Regions from separate parts of the Paraglaciecola sp. G1-13 genome, predicted to be linked through region 2. Evidence: predicted binding sites of a transcription regulator. Region 2 holds the regulator's gene; the other holds the start of a gene.
The links. Region 2 encodes FliA, which starts transcription of late flagellar genes. Its sites were predicted from a motif close to CTAAAGNTNNNNNNNNNNNNGCCGATA; they were not measured.
Positions count from the first base shown of each region.

Region 1: AC0L6N_RS04930 (flagellar protein MotY) is a predicted target of FliA. The motif match lies at 3,833-3,859, and genes of this name have one in related genera.

Region 1 covers NZ_CM147903.1:1,167,253-1,178,598, reverse strand. The annotation lists gene AC0L6N_RS04950 (cellulase family glycosylhydrolase) at 1-527, shown strand, start outside; gene sugE (quaternary ammonium compound efflux SMR transporter SugE) at 949-1,263, shown strand; gene gloA (lactoylglutathione lyase) at 1,367-1,750, shown strand; gene glpQ (glycerophosphodiester phosphodiesterase) at 1,787-2,776, shown strand; gene AC0L6N_RS04930 (flagellar protein MotY) at 2,911-3,774, opposite strand; gene rnt (ribonuclease T) at 3,984-4,619, shown strand; gene AC0L6N_RS04920 (peroxiredoxin) at 4,755-5,360, opposite strand; gene AC0L6N_RS04915 (bacterioferritin-associated ferredoxin) at 5,627-5,821, shown strand; gene AC0L6N_RS04910 (Grx4 family monothiol glutaredoxin) at 6,007-6,336, opposite strand; gene sodB (superoxide dismutase [Fe]) at 6,603-7,184, shown strand; gene AC0L6N_RS04900 (PrkA family serine protein kinase) at 7,517-9,439, shown strand; gene AC0L6N_RS04895 (YeaH/YhbH family protein) at 9,493-10,776, shown strand; gene AC0L6N_RS04890 (SpoVR family protein) at 10,780-11,346, shown strand, end outside.
Region 2 covers NZ_CM147903.1:3,145,881-3,157,226, forward strand. The annotation lists gene AC0L6N_RS13355 (chemotaxis protein CheW) at 1-722, opposite strand, end outside; gene AC0L6N_RS13360 (ParA family protein) at 719-1,498, opposite strand; gene AC0L6N_RS13365 (protein-glutamate methylesterase/protein-glutamine glutaminase) at 1,567-2,706, opposite strand; gene AC0L6N_RS13370 (chemotaxis protein CheA) at 2,731-4,995, opposite strand; gene AC0L6N_RS13375 (protein phosphatase CheZ) at 5,008-5,751, opposite strand; gene cheY (chemotaxis response regulator CheY) at 5,783-6,166, opposite strand; gene AC0L6N_RS13385 (RNA polymerase sigma factor FliA) at 6,214-6,942, opposite strand; gene AC0L6N_RS13390 (MinD/ParA family protein) at 6,939-7,805, opposite strand; gene flhF (flagellar biosynthesis protein FlhF) at 7,802-9,133, opposite strand; gene flhA (flagellar biosynthesis protein FlhA) at 9,168-11,270, opposite strand.

The DNA of each region.
Region 1 (11,346 bases), 2.0 Mb from region 2:
TTAGCCACGCTAATTGGGCGCTGAACGATAAAGACGAAGGTGCTTCCACTTTTACGCCCGGCGGAAGCTGGAATTCATTGACTGCCTCAGGCACAAAGGTGAAGTCGATTATTAAAGGGTGGAACTCGAGTGTCGTAAATTTAGACAGTGATGGTGACGGAGTAAGTGACAGTGATGATCAATGTGATAACACCCCCACAGGTACAACAGTCGATATTATTGGCTGTGCGATAGCCGATTCCGATGCTGACGGTGTAAGTGATATCACAGACCAGTGCCCCAACACACCACAAGGCACAAATGTAGATGCTACTGGTTGCCCGCAGACAACAGGCAGTGGCACCGATTGTAGTGCAATAAATAACTACCCTAATTGGGTGCAGGCAGATTATCCCGGTGGCACGAATAACCACAACGACACAGGTGACCAGATGCAATACCAAGGCAATGCTTATGAAGCAAATTGGTACACTAATAGTTTGCCAGGTAGCGATTCATCATGGGTATTGCTAGGTAGCTGCAGTTAAACCATGCTATTGCGCTTAACCGCTTCTGAATATCGTCGTTAGATATTGAGATACAATAAACACGGATAGTGAACGGCAAAAATACTACCACTATTCGTGTTTCTTTTCTTTGCCCGTCACTAAATGATCAAAGCGGGCTTTCCCTCTGCATCGACGCGCGCTTTTTACACAAGGTGTTACCCAGAAATAGGATGTTTAATGCGCCACGTTTTGCATCTGTGATTTAGCGACTATTTATTAAATCACCCACTGTGTTAAAATCTTATCGTCTTTTCGACAATCAAATTTTCACCACCTGTGCGCTGTGCGTGCTTAGAGCGGCTTGTGTTAGCTCAAGGTTGTGATATCAACGAAATGAGGACGACCTCATCCCTCGCGCTTTTCTCTGGGACGACCCAGCTCAAAATGGGTAGGTATAAAAATGAACTGGATTATTTTGATCATTGCAGGGTTATTCGAAGTTGTGTGGGCAATTGGCCTAAAATACAGTGACGGTTTCAGCAAGCTGTGGCCTTCTATATTCACTCTTGTTGCCATGGCCATCAGTTTTGGTTTATTAAGCATAGCCATGAAATCACTCCCAGCGGGAACCGCGTATGCCGTTTGGGTTGTTATCGGCCTCATAGGCACGGCGATTGTTGGTATTGTTATGCTCAACGAGCCGCTTAATTTTTGGCGAGTGGTTAGTTTAATCACCATTACGGTTGGCGTCATTGGATTGAAACTAAGCAGTTAATATCTGACTATCCATTTTTTTGTTACGCTTTGTCATATTGTTGAGACAGTTAACTAGTTACAATCAACGACTTAGTCGCACCTCAGGATTGTTAAGGACCATTATGCGCTTTTTGCACACCATGTTGCGTGTCGGTAATTTAGACCGCTCTATCACTTTTTACACTGAACTGCTTGGCATGAAACTGCTACGCAGCAGTGAGAACAAAGATTACCGCTATACGTTAGCGTTTATCGGTTATGGCGACGAAGACAACAACACCGTATTGGAATTAACCCATAACTGGGATGAAGATAGCTACGATATAGGCACCGCATATGGGCACATCGCCCTTGGGGTAAATGATATTTATCAGGTGTGTGAGCAATTAAAAGCCCAAGGAGCCGATGTATATCGAGACGCTGGCCCAGTTAAAGGCGGCAGCACAGTAATTGCATTTGTGCGCGACCCGGACGGTTACGCCATTGAGCTTATTCAAACAACATAATTATCCGCGAAAGGAAACTGAGACATTGGAGTCAATATGAAGAAAACAATTTTGTCGTTGTCATTGCTTGCGCTGCTGGCGAGCCAAGCCGCTTGGGCTGAACCATTGGTCATTGCTCATCGTGGTGCTTCGGGGTATCTACCAGAACACACCATGGAGTCCACTACTCTCGCCTTCGCCCTTGGGGCAGACTTTATTGAGCAAGACGTGGTGATAAGCAAAGATGGCGTACCAGTCGTACTGCATGATATTCACTTAGATACAGTGACAAACGTTGCTGATAAATACCCACAGCGAAAACGTGATGACGGGCGTTTCTATGCCCTTGATTTTACCTTAGCAGAATTAAAGTCTTTAGAAGTGCATGAGCGCAGCACAACAGAGGGCAAACAGATTTTCAAAAACCGCTATCAAGGCAACGCTGAATTTACCATTGCGACCTTTGAAGAACAGATTGAGCTGATTAATCAACTTAACCGGCAGTTTGGCAAGAACATTGGTTTTTACCCTGAGATAAAATCCCCTGCTTGGCACCGGGAACAAGGCGTGGATATCAGCAAAATTGTTATGAAAACCCTGCGCAAACATAGCCTTGATGATGCTAGTAAAGCCATTTATGTGCAGTGTTTCGATTATGCTGAGCTGAAACGTTTGCGCCATGAATTGGGCGCAAAAGTAAAATTGATTCAGTTGCTAGGTGAAAATGATTGGGGGGAATCCCCCACTGATTATGATGCTCTGCGCACGTCTGAAAAACTCGAAGAGTTAGCCACAATCGCTCAAGGTATAGGCCCATGGATCCCTCAGTTGGTTGATATGCAGACCCTACAACCCACGGGATTGGTCAAACGCGCACATGATGCAGGGCTTGACGTGCACCCATATACGTTTAGGCAAGACGCGCTGCCAAAAGGCGTAACCAATAAACAAACGCTGGACTTATTGTTTAAACAGCTAAAAGTGGACGGCTTGTTTACTGATTTTACCGACACAGTCGTGACGTATTTAGACCAACAACCCCGCTAAGGATATATTGGTTAGCGCATTGGCGCGCAGCGACGCCATCACTTAGCCAATAGCAAAAAGCCGATTAATTGTATTAATCGGCTTTTTTGATGGCTCTGTCACATCCTGACGTTGTTTGGCAGAAAGCGATCCCGCTAAGGTTTCGCCATGCGGATCACCACACGTCGGTTTTTTGCACGGGACATTTCATTGGTATTCGGGGCAATGTGTCGTCGTTCGCCATGGCCTGTCACTTCGATTCGCTGAGGTGCTACGCCCATGTCGCTAAAGTAATTTTTTATCTCTACCGCACGACTCACCGACAAGGTTTTGTTCATGTCTCGACCGCCGTAGCTATCGCTGTAACCGTCGAGCAAAACTAATTCCATATCGCTATCTTCTTTGAGGTATTGACCAATCATATTCAAACGGCGCTGGGAGTACTTGGTCAATTCGGTGCTGTTTTTCTGGTAGGCGAGAATGGTGTAGGCAATATCATCAAAACTATAGGGCAGTAGGTTCGATACACATTGTGCGAAATTTTCATAAGGGGCAGCAAAATTGCTGGCATTTAAGCCAACTGAAATCCTGTCATTTTGATTGTACCAGTCTTGATAATATATGGTCGGCCAGAAACCCTTTTCTAGTTCCGAGAGCATAGTCCACGCAACTTGCTCTGGCAGATCGCCATTGTATTGCTTACGTATGGTCATATCTGCAATGGCGTGGTGCATTTGCCCCGGCATCCACCGAGGAGGAACAGAATAGACAGACGCCATACCAAACGTTTTAGGCAAACGCAGCATATCAAGCTCAAACTCCATATTCAGTTGCTTAGACGCCATGCTAGTAAACATTGCCTCACCATAGCCTGGTATTTTATGTGCCAAGGTACACTGCAAACGACTTTGCTGGCTTAACTGCCAGTCAGATGTCTCAATTTTTGCCGCGTATTGCCGTAGCCCAGCTGATAGAGAACCGCTTAACGTCAGGGACACTATAAATAAGATAGATTTCATAAGTCTTTTCGTTTGATTAATTCCGCTTCATGAGCAATCACTGCTCCTGTGCATTGGTTATCGACTCCCACGGTAAAAGCTTAACCCTGAATTCACCGCTTGCCCAGTCTACTAAAGATTATAGTTCGCTAGATTATTAAGTATATAGGGTAGCGACGTGTGCAGATAGTTGACATAATCACGCCTTATTTTTATCGCTATAGGTAGCTATGTCAGATCCCCAATTTCTCCTAAAAGACCGATTCAGAGGCTACTTTCCCGTTATCGTAGATGTTGAAACAGCGGGCTTTAATGCGCAAACCGACGCGTTGCTTGAAGTCGCTGCAATTACGACCAAAATGGACGCCGATGGCTTTTTAACCCCAGATAAAACGTTTCATTATCACGTGGTTCCCTTTGAAGGGGCTAACTTAGAAAAGGCGGCGTTAGAGTTCAACGGGATAGATCCTTGGTGCGCCCTGCGGGGAGCATTAGATGAAACAGAAGTCATGAAAGACTTGTGCAAGCAAATTCGCAAAGAGCAAAAGGACGCTGACTGCCAGCGCTCAGTAATGGTGGCGCACAACGCCGCATTCGATTTAGGTTTTATCAATGCCGCCATCGAACGCAGTAAAATTAAGCGTACGCCGTTTCATCCATTCGTATCATTCGATACCACCACGCTATCAGGTTTAGCGTTGGGGCAAACGGTATTAGTCAAAGCATGCCAAGCGGCCAATATTAGTTTCGATCAAAGCGAAGCACATTCAGCCTTATATGACACCCAGAAAACGGCTGAACTCTATTGTTATATTGTTAATAAATGGCAAAGCGCATGTGGTTGGCCTACCCCAGAGCATGACTAAGCCTTATTTCGCAGACACAAAAAAGCCGCTATTCACATAAGATCACAGCGGCTTTTCTATCACTTCATCTATAACGCATCACGCTACAGAGTATTAAAGCGGATCAGCGTTGTATTAAAGCGAATCAGCGTTGTATTAAAGCGAATCAGCGTTCTCTGAAAGATAGCTAGCAACACCTTCAGGGCTGTCTACCATACCTTTTTCACCAGCTTGCCAACCGGCTGGGCATACTTCACCATGTTCTTCATGGAAGTTAAGCGCATCAACCATGCGAAGCATGTCGTCAATGTTACGACCTAAAGGAAGATCGTTGACCACTTGGTGACGCACAACGCCTTCTTCGTCGATCAAGAATGAACCACGAAAAGCAACGCCAGCTTCTGGATGCTCAACATCGTATGCTTGACAAATTTCGTGCTTAACATCAGCAACCATAGCGTATTTCACTTTACCGATACCGCCGTCATTGATAGCAGTGTTACGCCATGCGTTATGGGTAAACTGAGAATCAATAGACACACCAATCACTTCTACGCCACGTTTTTTGAACTCATCGTAACGCTTATCAAAAGCGATCAATTCAGATGGGCAAACAAAAGTGAAATCAAGAGGGTAGAAAAACAATACTGCTTTTTGACCTTTGATTGCTTCGCTTAGGGTGAAGTTTTCAACGATATCGCCATTTCCTAATACAGCTGCGGCGGTAAAATCTGGGGCTGGGCGACTAACTAGTACACTCATTTTTGATCTCCATTCTTTGGGTTTAAAATATGCTGGCGCATAGTGTAACGACTATTAACGGGTTATCACACTCTTTTACGAACCAATAATGTAGGTATGGTTTGGTAAAAACCAAGTGGCGAGTCAGATTTTACGGCTCCTTCACCTCACACTATCAAGTAGAAATCAAACTAGACTATTTAATGTACAAATTGACAAAAGAAATACTTGAAAGTACTGCAAACAACAATTATTATCATTTACATCAATATTCAGTAAGGTTAATTATGTACGTTTGTTTGTGTCACGGCATTACCGACAAAGCTATTAAACAGGCCGTTCGCGAAGACGGTGTGGGCAATATGCGCCAGTTACGTGAAGCGCTTGGCGTGGGTGATCAGTGCGGCAAATGTGTGCGTATGGCGCAAAGCATCGTTGACAACACGATTATTGATGAATCTCTATTTAAAGAAGTGTGTTAACCCAACCTAGCGGAGTCAACACTCGCCAGGAACACCAAAAAATCAGTGTCTTTTTAGCGTTCATTAGTATTATGACGCAGGGAACAAGACACAAACAAAAAAAGAGTCCTACAGGACTCTTTTTTTATGGATGATTAACTGCTCTAAACGCAGCCAATCGACGTCGTTTAGAGCAACTGGCTTTGTTACTTATCAGCGCGTTTTTCAGCGCTTTCTTTAACGATTGTTTGCAATTCGCCCTGCTGAACCATTTCCATGATGATGTCACAACCACCAATAAGCTCACCGTCGATCCACAACTGTGGAAAAGTAGGCCAGTCAGCGTATTTTGGCAATTCTGAACGAATGTCAGGGTTTTGCAGAATATCAACGTAAGCAAACTCTTCGCCACAAGACATCAACGCCTGTGATGCCTGAGCTGAAAAGCCACAGTTAGGCAATTTAGGCGACCCTTTCATATAAAGAAGAATGGGGTTTTCACTGATTTGTTGCTGAATTTTTTCAACTGTTTCCATAAATATTCTCACTCAAAATTTTATTAACGCTAGTAATGCGGTCAAGTTTACCGTTTTCAAGGCAATATACCAATGCTGCCTTGTGATCTTTATTGGTTTCAAATTATTATCAAGCTTACCCCTTGTAATGTACCTTAAGCGCCCTAAGATCGGTGACTGGGTTTCAGGATAACTTTGGACAAACCGTTTTATATTCGTGTATAAAACATTAGCGTTTACACAAGGTTAGACACACGATTTTTGTTAACTTTAAATGGAGAATTATCATGGCTTTCGAACTACCAGCTCTTCCGTATGAAAAAAATGCCTTAGAACCACATATCTCAGCTGAAACGTTGGAATATCACTACGGCAAGCATCACGCGACTTATGTTACTAAGCTAAACGGCTTGGTTGAAGGTACTGATATGGCGAATAAAGATCTTGAAGAGATCGTTAAATCGTCAGAAGGCGGAGTTTTCAATAACGCTGCTCAAATCTGGAACCACACGTTCTACTGGAACAGCCTAAGCCCTAATGGCGGCGGCGAGCCAACTGGCGCTCTTGCTGATGCAATCAATGCTAAATGGGGTTCTTTCGCAGACTTCAAAGCCGCATTAAACGACAAAGCAGTTAACAACTTTGGTTCAAGCTGGACTTGGCTTGTAAAAACTGCTGATGGCAGCCTAGACATCGTTAACACTAGCAACGCAGGTACCCCGTTAACGGATGCAAGTGTTACCCCTCTACTAACAGTAGATTTGTGGGAACATGCTTACTACATCGATTATCGTAATGCGCGTCCTAAGTACCTTGAAGGTTTTTGGGCACTAGCAAACTGGGATTTCGCAGCGAGCAACTTCGCTTAAACGATCCTGGTCTGATTAACGTAATCAGAAGATGATTTAAAAGCCTCGATAAATCGAGGCTTTTTTGTATCTGCTGTCTTCCCGCTTGTGCCAATAATCATCCTGCACTTCATCAGTAGCATCCTTTAAAATTTGCCAATAATAGACCCCTGTTCATACTTCATTCAGTCTTGCCTACTTTGCGCTTCTTTTGCGCCAACTTCGTTAGTGCTTAAAAATCAGTTTTTAGCATTCTCTAGAAAATATTGTTCTAAATCTGAAACATACAAATGCCAATAAGGGTCTAATCTTACCAGTGAAGCCAGAAAATTTTCTATATGTGAGGTCGAGTTATGGGAATTTTAGAGCAATATCAGACACGGTACGAAGCCCGTAAAGAAGAAGAATTAACCATCGACGAATTCTTAGAAATCTGTAAAACAGATGATTCAGCATACGCCAATGCAGCAGAACGTCTTCTTAAAGCAATCGGTGAACCAGAAATGGTCGACACCGCCAAAGATGCCACCTTAAGCCGTATTTTTTCTAACCGAATCATCGCTCGTTACCCAGCGTTTGACGGATTTTATGGCATGGAAGAATCAATAGAACAAATCGTGTCTTACCTTCGGCATGCTTCTCAGGGGCTGGAAGAAAAGAAACAAGTGTTATACCTGCTTGGCCCTGTCGGTGGTGGCAAGTCTTCTTTAGCAGAGAAGCTAAAAGAACTGATGCAGCAACAGCCCATTTACGTACTCAAAGACTCCCCGGTGAACGACCACCCTCTTAGTTTATTTGATTCGAATGAAGACGGCTCATTGCTGCTTAACGAGTATGGTATTCCACATCGCTACCTTAGAACCGTCATGTCACCATGGGCACGTAAACGCTTACATGAATACAACGGGGACATCCGAAAGTTTAAGGTGGTCAAGTTACACCCTTCAATACTCGATCAGATTGCGGTTGCTAAAACCGAGCCCGGTGATGAGAACAACCAAGACATCTCCGCCTTAGTCGGCAAAGTGGATATCAGGCGTTTAGAGCACTTTGCCCAGAATGACCCTGATGCCTACAGCTATTCAGGAGCATTGTGCCGCGCAAACCAAGGTCTAATGGAGTTTGTGGAGATGTTTAAGGCACCTATAAAAGTGCTTCACCCCTTGTTAACCGCCACTCAGGAAGGTAATTATAATTCCACCGAAGGATTGTCTGCCCTGCCCTTTGAAGGCGTAATATTGGCCCACTCAAATGAGTCAGAGTGGCAAACCTTTCGCAATAACAAGAACAATGAAGCCTTTCTTGACCGTGTATTTATTGTCAATGTGCCATATTGCTTGCGCGTATCAGAAGAAATGCAGATTTATCGCAAACTCATCGATAACAGTGAACTATCTGGTGCCCCATGTGCCCCAGATACGCTAGAAACCCTAGCCCAGTTCAGTGTGTTATCTCGTTTGAAAGAGCCTGAAAACTCGAGCATTTATTCAAAAATGCGAGTGTACGACGGTGAAAGCTTGAAAGACACGGATCCTAAGGCCAAGTCCTATCAAGAGTACCGAGATTACGCAGGTGTGGACGAGGGCATGCAAGGTCTATCGACCCGCTTTGCATTCAAAATATTATCCCGCGTCTTTAATTTTGATCCACAGGAATTGGCCGCCAACCCAGTACATTTATTTTATGTACTCGAGCGCCAGATTGAACGTGAGCAATTCGCCAGCGAAATTGCTGATAAATACAAAGAACATTTAAAAGGTTATCTGATTCCTAAATATGTGGAATTTATTGGTAAAGAGATCCAAACCGCGTATTTAGAATCCTATTCTGAATACGGTCAAAATCTGTTTGACCGTTATGTCATTTATGCGGATTTCTGGATCCAAGATCAGGAATATCGGGATCCTGAAACCGGCCAGCTATTTGACAGGGAAGCGCTGAATACTGAGCTTGAGAAAATTGAGAAAACCGCAGGTATAAGCAACCCTAAAGATTTTCGCAATGAAATAGTCAATTTCGTGCTGCGCGCTAGAGCCAATAATAAAGGCAAGAACCCAAGCTGGACCAGCTACGAAAAATTACGCACTGTGATTGAAAAGAAAATGTTTTCCAACACTGAAGATCTATTACCCGTTATATCGTTTAACAAAAAAGGCTCTGCGGAAGACGAGAAAAAACACGATGATTTTGTCGCCCGTATGGCCGAAAAAGGCTACACCCAAAAGCAAGTCAGATTGTTATGCGAATGGTATTTACGGGTGAGGAAATCTTCTTAATGTGGCACTGGTAAACAACAGCGCTCCAATGGAATCCATTGAGGTAAAGTAGTATGGCCCATTTTATTGATCGACGGCTCAACGGCAAAGGAAAAAGTACAGTCAACCGCCAACGTTTCCTGCGCCGTTACAAGGAGCAAATTAAGAAGGCGGTGTCTGATTCAATCAACAAACGCAGTGTCACCGACGTGACCAGTGGTGAAAAAATCGGCATTTCCAGCCGAGATATATCTGAACCTATTTTTCATACAGGTAAAGGGGGTGCCAGAAGCATCGTGCACCCCGGCAATGACCAATTTACCGCGGGGGATAAGATCAAACGCCCCGATTCGGGTGCAGGACAAGGCGGGGATAGCAACGCCAGTGATAGCGGTGAGGGACAAGACGACTTTGTTTTTCAAATTTCAAAAGACGAATACCTAGATCTTCTTTTTGAAAATCTGATCCTGCCGAATCTCGAGAAAACACAGCAAGCTAAACTGGTTGAATATGAAAGCTATCGAGCGGGATTTGTATCAGACGGTGTCCCGAGTAATTTAGATGTAGTGCGATCTTTAAAAGGGTCGGTAGCTCGGCGCATCGCTCTCAGTGCCGGTAAAAAAGCGCAATTACAGTTACTGCAAGCGCAGCTTGCTGAAGCCCTCGAATCTAGTCTGCCTGATCAACATATGCTGGCAAAGCTAAAAGAAGAGATAACGCAGTTGGAAAAGGCCATTGCTCGCGTGCCCTTCATCGATACCTTCGACCTGCGCTTTCGCAATTATCAAAAACGCCCCATACCTTCAAGCAAAGCCGTTATGTTTTGCCTAATGGATGTGTCGGGTTCAATGGACCAAGCCACCAAAGACAAAGCCAAACGGTTTTATATCTTGCTGTATTTATTCTTAACACGCACTTACAAGGACGTCGAGGTCGTCTATATACATCACCACACTCAAGCCAAAGAGGTCGACGAACAAGAATTTTTTTATTCAACGGAAACCGGCGGCACAATTGTCTCAAGTGCCTTAGTGTTGATGAAGCAAATCATAGAGCAGCGTTTCTCTCGTCATGAGTGGAATATATACGCAGCACAGGCGTCTGATGGAGATAACTGGACAGACGATTGCGCCAAGTGCACTGAATTACTCGAGAAGAGCTTACTGCCTGCGGTGCGTTACTTCGCTTATATCGAAATTACTGCACGTCAACATCAAAAGCTCTGGCATGAATATGAAAAGCTCAGCGAAACCCATAATAATTTTGCCATTAAGCATATTGTTGATGTTGATGACATTTACCCAGTTTTCAGGGAGCTGTTCGACCAAGGCGTAGAAAAACAATCAGGAGTGGCTTAGCTTATGAAAAATACTCAAGCAGATGTGCAGCACAAGCAAACTTCCGATGTGCTCAGCGATGGCCCCGACTGGACTTTCGAGCTTTTGACCGAATACGAACAAGAGATTGATCGCGTAGCGAAACATTATGGCTTAGACATTTATCCCAACCAGATAGAAATTATTACCGCTGAACACATGATGGATGCCTACGCGAGTATCGGTATGCCGGTTAATTACGCCCATTGGTCTTATGGCAAAAAATTTATTCAATCAGAGCAAAATTATCGCCGCGGCCAAATGGGATTGGCCTACGAAATCGTTATTAACTCAGACCCTTGCATCGCCTATCTAATGGAAGAGAACACCATGCCTATGCAAGCACTGGTAATAGCCCATGCTTGTTACGGCCATAACTCGTTTTTCAAAAACAACTATCTTTTCAAAGCATGGACAGACGCTAGCTCTATCATAAACTACTTATTATTTGCCAAAAATTATGTGGCTAAGTGCGAACAAAAATACGGTGTGAGTGAAGTCGAGAATGTGCTCGACTCTTGTCATGCGTTGATGAATTTCGGCGTTGACCGC
Region 2 (11,346 bases):
TGTAAGGTGATGGTGTCAATAATACGCTCACACGCCAAACCCCAACCGCTGCTATCTAGCATGATAAGATATTGATTTTTAGCTGAATCCGCCAGCTTTTCATTACATTTTTCAGGCATAACCCACATTGCAGTGTCGACAACTTTCATTTTTTCATCACGATGAAGCATCACACCTTTAAACCAGTTCGGTTTACCAAAAATAGGCGTAACATCAGCTAACTGGTGGATCCCGCCAAGCTCGGTAAGTGGCAGTGCCAGAGACAACCCGGCCACTTCGAATATAAGTGCCTGAAATGCTTCATGATAAATACCTGTATCTTTAGCTACAGGGTTATCCGCGTTTTGGCTTTGCTTATTAACGGCACCGTCATTATCTACCGTGCTGACCGTCACGCTCTCGTGTTGGACTTGGCTGGGAAGTTCGGCGTCCTTTAGACTGTGTTCAAATGCTTCATCGCTAGCAGGTTGCTCGTCGATACGTTTAGCCAGCACGTTATCGCTATCAATTTTTGCAGGCTCAAGCACAACTTCACTGGAGACTGAACTAGTCAGTTCTGTATGCAACACTGAGGCAGAGTCGAGCAACTGACTGACATGCTGCAACGACGCGTTTTGCTCAATCTCTTCGGTGAGTGGCCCATCTTGCTCAACATCTTCGGTAAGTAAAGAAGACAGATATTCTTCCATTACGCTTTTTTTGCCTGGCGGTTTAGCATTCATTTCGCAGCCCCTAACAAACGTAAATGACGCAACAAACTTGTGTACGCTGCCACGCCTCGTGCTTTAGGCGCGTGAATTGAAGGTAACGCGTGGTTTGAACTGGCGTCTCTAAACTTAGTATCGATGGGAATTAATCCCTGCCAAACGTTATCACCATGGGTTTCCCGTAATGTGTGATAGGCGCCTATTGCCGCTTTTACGCGTTTATCAAACATGGTCGGCACTATGGTATAGCGAAACTCCTTACGTAATGACTGCTGCATAATGTGCAACGAGCCAAGCATTCGCTCTAACCCCTTGAGCGCTAAAAATTCGGTTTGAACTGGAATAATCACTCGGGTAGACGCAGCCAACGCATTGACCATGAGTACACCTAACACAGGCGGGCAATCAATTAACGCGTACTCGAACTCATCTTCGATCAACCCGAGCGCTTTTTTAAGGGTTAACCCCATGCCACTTTGATTCCCTAGCTTGCGATCTAATGTGGCTAGCGCCATGCTAGCAGGCAAGATGAACAGCGAGTCAAGTTTAGTTGGGCATAAGCAATCTAAAACAGCGTCTTTGTCTAAAGGCCCTTCGTGAATAAAAATATCGTATAAACTGCGTGATAATTCGTCAGAGTCAATACCAAAATAGTAACTTAAGGACGCATGGGGATCGGTATCGATTAGGACGACCTTTGCTCCACGCTGCGCAAGCAAACCACCTAGGGTGACTGTTGTCGTAGTTTTACCAACGCCCCCTTTTTGGTTTGCTACTGTCCATACTTTCACGATAAATACCTTTCAGTCGCCTGCTGTTTTTTTAACTCTCTATCGAAAGTGTCAAAATACGTCAGTTTCTACGCCATCTCTTTTAAAATATGGCTTTCAAACGCATCTATAGAAAACTCTTTTTCAGCGATACCTGCATTCATTACAGCTTGTGGCATGCCATATACTACTGAGCTTAGCTCATCCTGCACCCAAATTTTTGCACCTTTACTTTTTAGCTTGCTGGCGCCAAGTTTTCCGTCAGAGCCCATCCCTGTGAGTATGACCCCTAAGACATCACCGTGATATACATGCGCAATTGACGCAAACGTAATATCAACGCAGGGCTTATACAGTATATCGGCACTGTCTGGTGCATCATAAATTCGAAAAGAAACACGTTGACTATCGCCCTGAACGGTCATTTGACGGCCACCAGGTGCTAAATACGCGACGCCTGCTTTAACTTCTTCACCGTTCATCGCTTCTTTTACAGTCAATTGCGACAACTGATTCAGTCGCTCTGCAAATGCCTTAGTAAAGGAGCCCGGCATGTGTTGCACAATAAAGATAGGATAAGGAAAATTCTTTGGGACAGCTGTGAGCACTTTTTGTAGAGCAACCGGCCCGCCTGTGGACGTGCCAATCGCTAAGCAGCGATACTTTTTACCCGACGGAATACCACTGGACGAAGAATGATAAAGTGGGGCTCCCAACGGAATACTACTGGTCGCTTGCACTGAGCGTTTAGCAGGATTTCGACTAACCGGCTTATTGAACAAAATCGCTTTAGGAGGGGCCACACGCACAGAAGCGGGGCGCAGTCCGTGTTGCTTTCTACACAAGCTTTTGACCCGAGATTGCAAAAGCGCAACGGCATCTTGACGATTTGCCGCGATATCTTCGAACTTCTTGGGTAAGAAGTCCATTGCGCCTGAGTCCAGTGCGTCCAAGGTGGCTTTAGCACCTTGAAGTGTCAATGAAGAAAACATAATGATGGGGACGGGTTTACGGGCCATTATTTTTTTGACGGCAGTGATCCCATCCATGATAGGCATCTCCACGTCCATAGTGACTACATCAGGATTAAGCGTAGCGACCATCTCAATTGCTTCTTGACCATTTCTGGCCTCACCTATGACTTGTAAACTGGGGTCTTGCTCTAGAATTTCTTTTACACGGCGCCTAAAAAAAATCGAATCATCAACAACTAATATCTTGTATGCCATGTGTATTTTGTAAAAACCTCGTGTTTAACGCGCTTGTCGAATGGCATCGGCTTTTTTCTTAGCATAATGCTTTAGTAGGCCTGGAACATCTAGGATCAACGCAATCCCACCATCACTGGTAATCGTTGCGCCAGCCATGCCAGGAGTACCTTGTAGCAATTCATCTAATGGCTTAATCACCACTTCTTCTTGACCGATGAGCGCATCAACCACAAAACCGAGTTGCTGGGTACCAATTTGCACGACAACAACATGTCCCTTAGCGCGATCTAGCGGGATTGGCTTAGCATTTTTGCGTACTAACCACTCGCGTAAATAGAATAATGGGATCGCTTTGGAACGAACGATTTTTGTTAATTGGCCATCAACTGTATTGGTTTTACTCATATCCATGTTGATAATTTCGTTTACCGAGCCTAATGGTAATGCGAAGGTTTGATCGCCAACCACTATCATAAGAGTCGGTAATATTGCCAAAGTCAGTGGCACTTTAATTTCTAGCGTGGTGCCTTTGCCCAGCACAGAATCGATATTGACCGTACCATTTAGCTGGTTAATTTTGGTTTTCACCACGTCCATACCAACGCCGCGGCCTGACACTTCGGATATTTCAGTTTTGGTCGAGAAACCCGGAGCGAAAATTAAATTGAATGCTTCTTCATCTGTCATTCGAGCCGCGGCATCAGCATCTAATACGCCTCGAGAAATAGCTATTTCTTTAAGCTTATCAGGGTCCATGCCTTTACCGTCATCGACTATGCTCAGCAAAATATGATCACCTTCTTGAGAAGCTGATAGCTTTACCGTACCTAAAGATGGCTTGCCCGCTGCGACCCGATCCGCTGGCATTTCTATACCATGATCCACTGAATTTCGTACTAGATGCACCAAAGGATCAGCAAGGGCCTCGACTAAATTTTTGTCTAAATCTGTTTCTTCACCCTCTAGTTCAAGGGTAATTTCTTTCTTCAAGGTGCGCGCTAAGTCACGCACGACTCGAGGAAAACGCCCAAACACTTTTTTGATGGGCTGCATGCGCGTTTTCATCACGGCGCCTTGCAAATCGCCGGTGACCACGTCTAAATTAGCAATCGCTTTTGACATACTTTCGTCGTTGACGGATAAACCTAAACTAAGCAACCTGTTACGCACTAATACCAACTCACCTACCATATTCATGATTTGGTCTAAGCGCTTAGTATCCACCCTAACCGTCGTTTCCGGCTGTGGTGCTGCGGGACGCTTTTCCTCACGCTTAGAAACAGCCGACTTGTCCGCCGCCCCAGGGCTTTTGGCAGGTATATTGGCTTGGCTAGAGGCAATGCTGGGCGCACTCGACTTAGTGTCGTTACTTTTATCAGTGGCTTTTTCACTTGCGGATTGCGACGGCGTGTTATCAGATACTGCCGACGTTACTGGAGTGTTTGGCGCTTTACTTGTTTCTCCGTTAGCTTCTTTTTTGGTAACAGGCCCTTGCCCTTTACCATGGAGCTGATCGAGTAACGCTTCGAATTCATCATCACTGATATCTTCTGATTCAGAATTTGTGCTTGCTACGGGCGCGTCAGTCGATTCAGAGGGAGCGTCTTGAGAGCCGCCAAACTGCCCTTCTCCATGGAGCTGATCGAGTAACGCTTCAAACTCATCGTCACTAATATCGTCACCATCACTACTCATATCAGCGCCACTGGAAGACTCTGTGGATTGTGGCGGCTTATTTGATGGTGATTGCGATGCTCCTCCAACGGGATTACCTTCACCGTGAAGTTCATCAAGCAAGGCCTCAAACTCGGATTCGTCAAAGTCATCCGAATTTGTTTTAGGCTGAGATGCCGCTTCACTGGGCGCCTCGATTACTGGAGTTTCGATAATTGGAGGCGCAGCAACTTGGTCTTGCGCCTCTGGCTTACTCAGGCGATGCAATGTATCTAATAACGATTGCTCTGCTGCTACCAAGGGTTTGTTCGATTTTACATCTTCAAACATGGCGACGACTTCGTCGGTTGCTTGAAGAATAATATCCATTAACTCTGGCGTTAATGAACGTTGGCCATTACGCATGACATCGAATACGTTTTCAGCGCCGTGACAAATATCGACTAATTCGGTTAACGAAAGAAAGCCCGCGCCACCTTTAACCGTATGGTAGCCTCTGAAAATCGCATTCAGTAAATCCGAATCTTGCGGATTATTTTCCAACTCAACCAGCTGTTCTTGAAGCTGCTCTAGTATTTCACCCGCTTCTACTAAAAAATCCTGAAGGATCTCCTCGTCAACATCAAACCCCATATTGTAACGCCTCTAAAATCCTAAACTTGACAGTAAATCATCAACATCATCTTGATTAGATGCGACGTCATCACGGTTAGCTGCATCGAGAATTGGGCCTTCCGCTTTAACACTATCGGCTTGTTTATCAGATATATGAGGAATTTCCGTTGACTCTGATCCACCGAACATCGTTAACATATGCACTAGGCTGTCTTCTACTTCTTTAACTAGTTCAATGACCCGGCGAATAATTTGCCCTGTGATGTCCTGATAGCCTTGAGCTAGTAGCATCTCGGTTAATAATGCGTTTAATTTTCCAGACTCGTCCTTCCCCTCTTCTAAAAACGTGTCGAGGCGCCTGCACAGGGCATTGAATTCGCCCAGCTCTAACTGACGATTAAAAAGCTTCTTCCACTCAGGAATGATTTCGTTCATTTCAGAATTGAGCTTTTCGGCAATGGGCATGCAATCATCGACTAAGTCCATCGTGCGATTCGCGGCTTGCTCAGTGGTTTCAATAACATACGTGAGCCGTGTTTTAGCGTCAGGGATCTCTTCATTCGCTAAATTAGCAATACGTTCATCGAGTTGAAAGTTATTCAAAGAATCATGAAGTTGGCGAGTTAATTTACCCACCTCTTCGAACAGTTCGACAGAATTGGTGTCATTGACACTATCGAGAAGCTGCTGAGCGCCTTGATTGTTACCACTTTCAAGTAAAGCGACTAATTGCTTTGCATCTTCTAGCTTCATGGGGGCTGGATGTGAGGTCATAAGGCCTTCCTTATCGTTGAGAAAAGCCTGACTAACCTAAGCGTTCAAATATCTTGGCCAACTTCTCTTTAAGGGTCGCAGCAGTAAATGGTTTGATAACATACCCATTAACACCAGCCTGCGCCGCCGCTACAATTTGTTCTTTTTTGGCTTCTGCCGTTACCATTAACACTGGTGTGTGTTTAAGGTTTTCATCAGCACGGATTGCCCGCAATAAATCAATTCCTTGCATGCCTGGCATGTTCCAGTCAGTCACTACAAAATCAAAATCACCTTGTTGAAGCATAGGCAATGCGGTACTGCCATCATCCGCTTCTTGAATATTAGTAAAACCTAGATCTTTCAATAGGTTCTTGATGATGCGACGCATTGTCGAAAAATCATCAACAACCAAAATTTTCATATTCTTATCCAAAACTTTCTCCGCTCGAGGCAAAATCAAAACATTTATATGTTATTTGTTTATTCTTCAATACGCCAAGTCTGCATTTTACTTTTTAGTTTTAGCATAGCTTGGCTGTGTATTTGGCTAACACGTGATTCACTCACGTCTAGAACTTCACCTATTTCACGTAGATTCAATTCTTCGTCATAGTACAATGATAATACAATTGCTTCACGCTCAGGTAAGGTTGTAATGGCATGGGCTAAGGCTTTTTGAAAAGAGCCTTGGAGCAAATCTTCAAACGGAGTATCAGAGCCTTTAGTTTGCTCTGTTGTCACCACATCTTCCGATACCCCTAAATCTTCCATGCCAATAATTTTACCTGCATTCACTTCACCGAGCATTTGGTGATATTGCTCAATGCTCACTTCAAGTTTTTTGGCTATATCTACATCTCTGGCGTCACGGCCTGTCTCACGCTCAACTTTATTAATGGCATCCGTTATCGCACGGCCATTTTTATGCACAGAGCGTGGTGTCCAATCACCTTTTCGAATTTCGTCAAGCATAGAGCCGCGAATTCGAATACCTGCAAAGGTCTCAAAACTCGCACCTTTGGTGCCATCGAAGTTACGAGACGCTTCAAGTAAACCAATCATACCGGCTTGAATGAGATCGTCGACCAATACGCTGGCGGGTAGGCGGGCAATAAGATGATGAGCAATGCGCTTTACCAATGGAGCATGACGCTCCACCAGTGCATTTCTGTCATCTAACTGCTGATACGCAGCGGCCTTACTGTTCACCGAATATCGCCCACGGCTTTTTTGGCCACCAACTGCTCAAGGAAGAACTCTAAATGCCCTCCTGGCTGAGACGGCACTGGCCAACCTGCTGCCTGTTGAGCTAGCTTTTTAATAGCGATAGCCGCTGGCGAAGTTGGATATGCTTCAACAATCGCTTTTTGCTTACGAACCGACTTACGAATATTTTCATCAAACGGTACTGTGGCGACTAGTTCCAAGGCCACGTCTAAAAAGCGGTCGGTGACTTTTGTTAACTTATTGAACAGCTCTTGTCCTTCTCGCATATTGCGCACCATATTGGCGACAATTTTAAAACGAAAAACACCGTGCTCTTTATTCAAAATTTTGATCAATGCATAGGCATCTGTGAGAGATGTAGGTTCATCACACACTACCACTAGAATATCTTGCGAGGCACGTGAAAAACTTAAAACCATATCTGAAATACCTGCCGCAGTATCAACGATTAATACGTCAATCTGCGAGCGCAGCTCACTGAATGCTCTAATTAAGCCGGCATGTTCGGTTGGAGTGAGTTCAGTCATTGACTGACTGCCAGAGGTTGCTGGCGCAATTTTAATCCCGTGGGGACCTTCAACAAGGACTTCGTCTAGAGTGCATTCCCCTGACAATACATGTGAAAGGTTTTTCACCACACGTAAGCCAAGTAACACATCCACGTTGGCTAAGCCTAAATCTGCGTCTAATACCATGACTCTCTTACCCTGCTGGGCCATAGAGATCGCGGTATTTAACGTGACGTTGGTTTTACCCACGCCGCCCTTACCACCGGTAACGGCGATCACTTTAATTAATCGAGATTGATTCATTCTTCTTAAGCTACTCGCTTGGTCCTCAATCATACTGCCACTGCTGCGTTATTTAGTGAGTTACCACTAGTATGAATTAATACGTGCTTTTTATAAAGCTTAGCGGCGCTGGTTATTAAAAATTTTGCATCTGCCACTTTCAAGTCTTCCGGAACCTTTTGGCCATCGGTAATAAAGCTCACGGACAATTTGTGCTCGATGGCCGCACTAATTGCCTCTCCAAGACTGTAGCATTCATCTATTTTGGTGAAAATACAACCCTGTAAAGAAATCTGTTTGTAAGCAGCAATGGTTTGCTGCATAACTTGATATTGACTGTTGGCTTGCATGACCAAATAACTGCTGATATTCGCCGTTGTACTCTGCTTCAACGTTTCTAACTGCTTGATCAGTCTAACATCTCTTTGCCCAAACCCTGCAGTATCAATAAGTATAAGTCGCTTATTCCTAAACTGGAATAACAGATCTGATAACTCTTCAGCGTTCTGCGCTTTTTTCACCGAGCAACCAATAATTCTGGCATAGGTAGAAATTTGCTCGTAAGCAGCGATTCGATAGCTGTCAATGGTGATCAAGCCGACGTTTTGAGCACCGTATTTTTGCGCAGCTTGTGCGGCAAGTTTTGCCACAGTCGTTGTCTTTCCCGTCCCAGTAGGGCCCATTAAAACTGCGATGCCGCCTTTGGTCAGTAAGTTACTTTCTTCAGTTTGTATGCGATTAGCCAGCAGTTTTAATAAAAACAACCAAGCCTGACGCTCATCAGTATCTGCCGGGGTATAAGAAACCACTTCATTGGCCAGAGCTTCACTGATACCCATCTTTTGTAACTTGTTGGTTAAATAGCCGTGTAAAGGATGGTTTCGTCCTTTGTCTTGTTGCAAAAGACCAGCCACTTGGAACTGAAGCACATTACGCAAAGAGGCTAGCTCTTGACGCATTTCATTTAATGCGTCTTGCTGATGCGGTACGTTGGGTACTTCTGGTTGCGCCTGCGTTTGGCGTTGCGGCTGACTTGTTACATTTTGAGGCTTTGCAGGCTGAGCAACAGGCTGACTCAATTGATGAGCTGACTCTTTTGCTTGAATTTGTTTTTCAAGCAATGCTCTAAGGCTATCCGGTCCGCTGTCACCGATGATTTCACTGAGGGTAGGAGTGGATTCTGCTCTGGGCTTCGGTGCAGACGTCAAACTGGACTCGGCGCGCTTAGGGCTTGCAGCTGGCTCTTTGTCATATGCAGCGACAATTTCCACACCATTGCTTAGCTTTTTGTTGGACATGATGACTGCGTCATCGCCTAACTCGTCTTTGACTTGTTTCAAAGCTTCGCGCATGTCTTTGCCATAAAAGCGTCTAATTTTCACAATTTACCCCTTGCTACTTGCATCTGGTGACGGACTATTGACCCACCGCACTGACTATTTTAATTTGTTTGTCATCTGGAATTTCTTGATATGACAACACATGCAAACCTTGTACTGCGTGTTTCAAGAACCTTGATAACACAGGGCGCAACATACCTGAAGTAAGTAACACCGCAGGTTCGCCCGCTAATTCTTGCTGTTGAGAAGCATCATTTAGTGACTTTTGTAAACGTTCAGCTAAACCAGGTTCTATTCCTGCGCCATCCCCTCCACCGGCTTGTAATGACTGGTGCAACATCTGTTCCAACTCTGGCGCCAAAGTTATGACTGGTAACTCAGCTTGTCCGCCATTGATCTCTTGAATGATTAGGCGCTTAAGCGAGATACGCAGCGCCGACACTAATACATCAGGATCTTGACTCTTAGGTCCATATTCACACAAGGTTTGTACAATGGTGCGTAAATCACGGATAGGCACGCCTTCGTACAATAGCGTTTGCAGCACTTTAACCACGGTACTAAGTGACAAAATATCAGGCACTAAACCTTCGACTAATTTAGGGCTTTGCTTGGCAAGCATGTCCAGCAATTGCTGAACCTCTTCATGACCAAGTAGTTGATAGGCATTATTAGTCAGAAGTTGACTTAGGTGAGTCGCGACAACCGTGGCGCTATCCACAACGGTGTAACCTAACGTTTGTGCATGCTCACGTTGGTTCGAGCGGATCCAAACGGCATCTAAGCCAAATGCAGGATCTTTTGTAACGGTTCCGTCTAATTTGCCAAATACCTGACCTGGGTTAATCGCCAGTTCGTCGTCGTGGCTGATTTCGGCTTCGCCAACAGAGACCCCCAACATGGATATGGTGTAATTGTTAGGACTTAAATCTAAATTATCGCGAATATGAACTGGGGGAATAAGAAAGCCAAGCTCTTGAGACAACTTCTTACGAACCCCTTTAATACGTGTCAATAACTCGCCGCCTTGTGATTTATCTACCAGCGGGATCAAGCGGTAACCTACTTCTAAACCAATGGTGTCAACGTGTTGCACGTCATCCCAACCTAGTTCTTTGATTTCAGCAGGTTTTGGTGCGCCACGTTCTTTTTCAGGCGCCAATACTTCCGGCTGTGAGGCCAATTTCTTTTCGCTCCAGTGCTGGTAATAAGCATATCCGCCCACTAACGCACTAAACCCCAAGAAAGCCACATGCGGCATGCCCGGCACTATACCCATGACAAACAAAATACCACTGGTGATGTATAAGGCTTGGCGATTACCTAATTGACGAGTGAGTTCTTGACCCATTTCTTGAGAGTCGTTTTCACGAGTGACGATTATCGCCGTCGCTACAGACAACAATAACGAAGGAATTTGTGCAACTAGGCCATCACCTATGGTTAGCAATGTATAAATCTCGACGGCTTGCCCGAAGGCTAAGTCGTGTTGAAAAATGCCAATGAATAAACCGCCCACTATGTTGATCAGCATAATGAATAACCCTGCAACCGCATCCCCTTTTACGAATTTAGACGCACCGTCCATTGAGCCATAGAAGTCGGCTTCACTGGTCACTTCAAACCGGCGTTTACGGGCTTCATCTTGGTCGATAAAACCTGCGTTTAAATCAGCATCAATGGCCATTTGCTTACCTGGCATTGCATCTAACGTAAAGCGTGCGCTCACTTCTGAGATACGTCCAGCACCTGCGGTCACCACTTTAAAGTTAATAATCAACAGAATGGCAAATACCACAATACCCACAGCGTAGTTACCACCAATAACCACTTCGCCAAATGCTTGGATCACTTTCCCCGCCGCATCACCGCCTTCGTGCCCTTCCAGCAAAACAATCCGTGTTGATGCCACATTCAAGGCTAAGCGCAGTACAGTGGCAATTAGTAGAACGAGTGGGAAAATTCCGAAGTCGACGGGCTTCTTAGTGAAAACAGACACTAAGATAATGACCAGTGATAAAGCAATATTAAAGCTAAACAGCACGTCGAGAAGAAACGCTGGCATGGGTAAAATAACCATTCCCATGATGGCCAACAATACAAGAGGCGCACCAAGTCCAGACATAACAGACTGAAATTGATTTTTGTCGAAACGATTAAGATAAGCTGTTAGTTGCATAGCGCGTATTTTTTGACACCTGACGGACGTTTTACTTCATAAAGCAACTACCGCGCCAAATGAGGTAAAACACCCC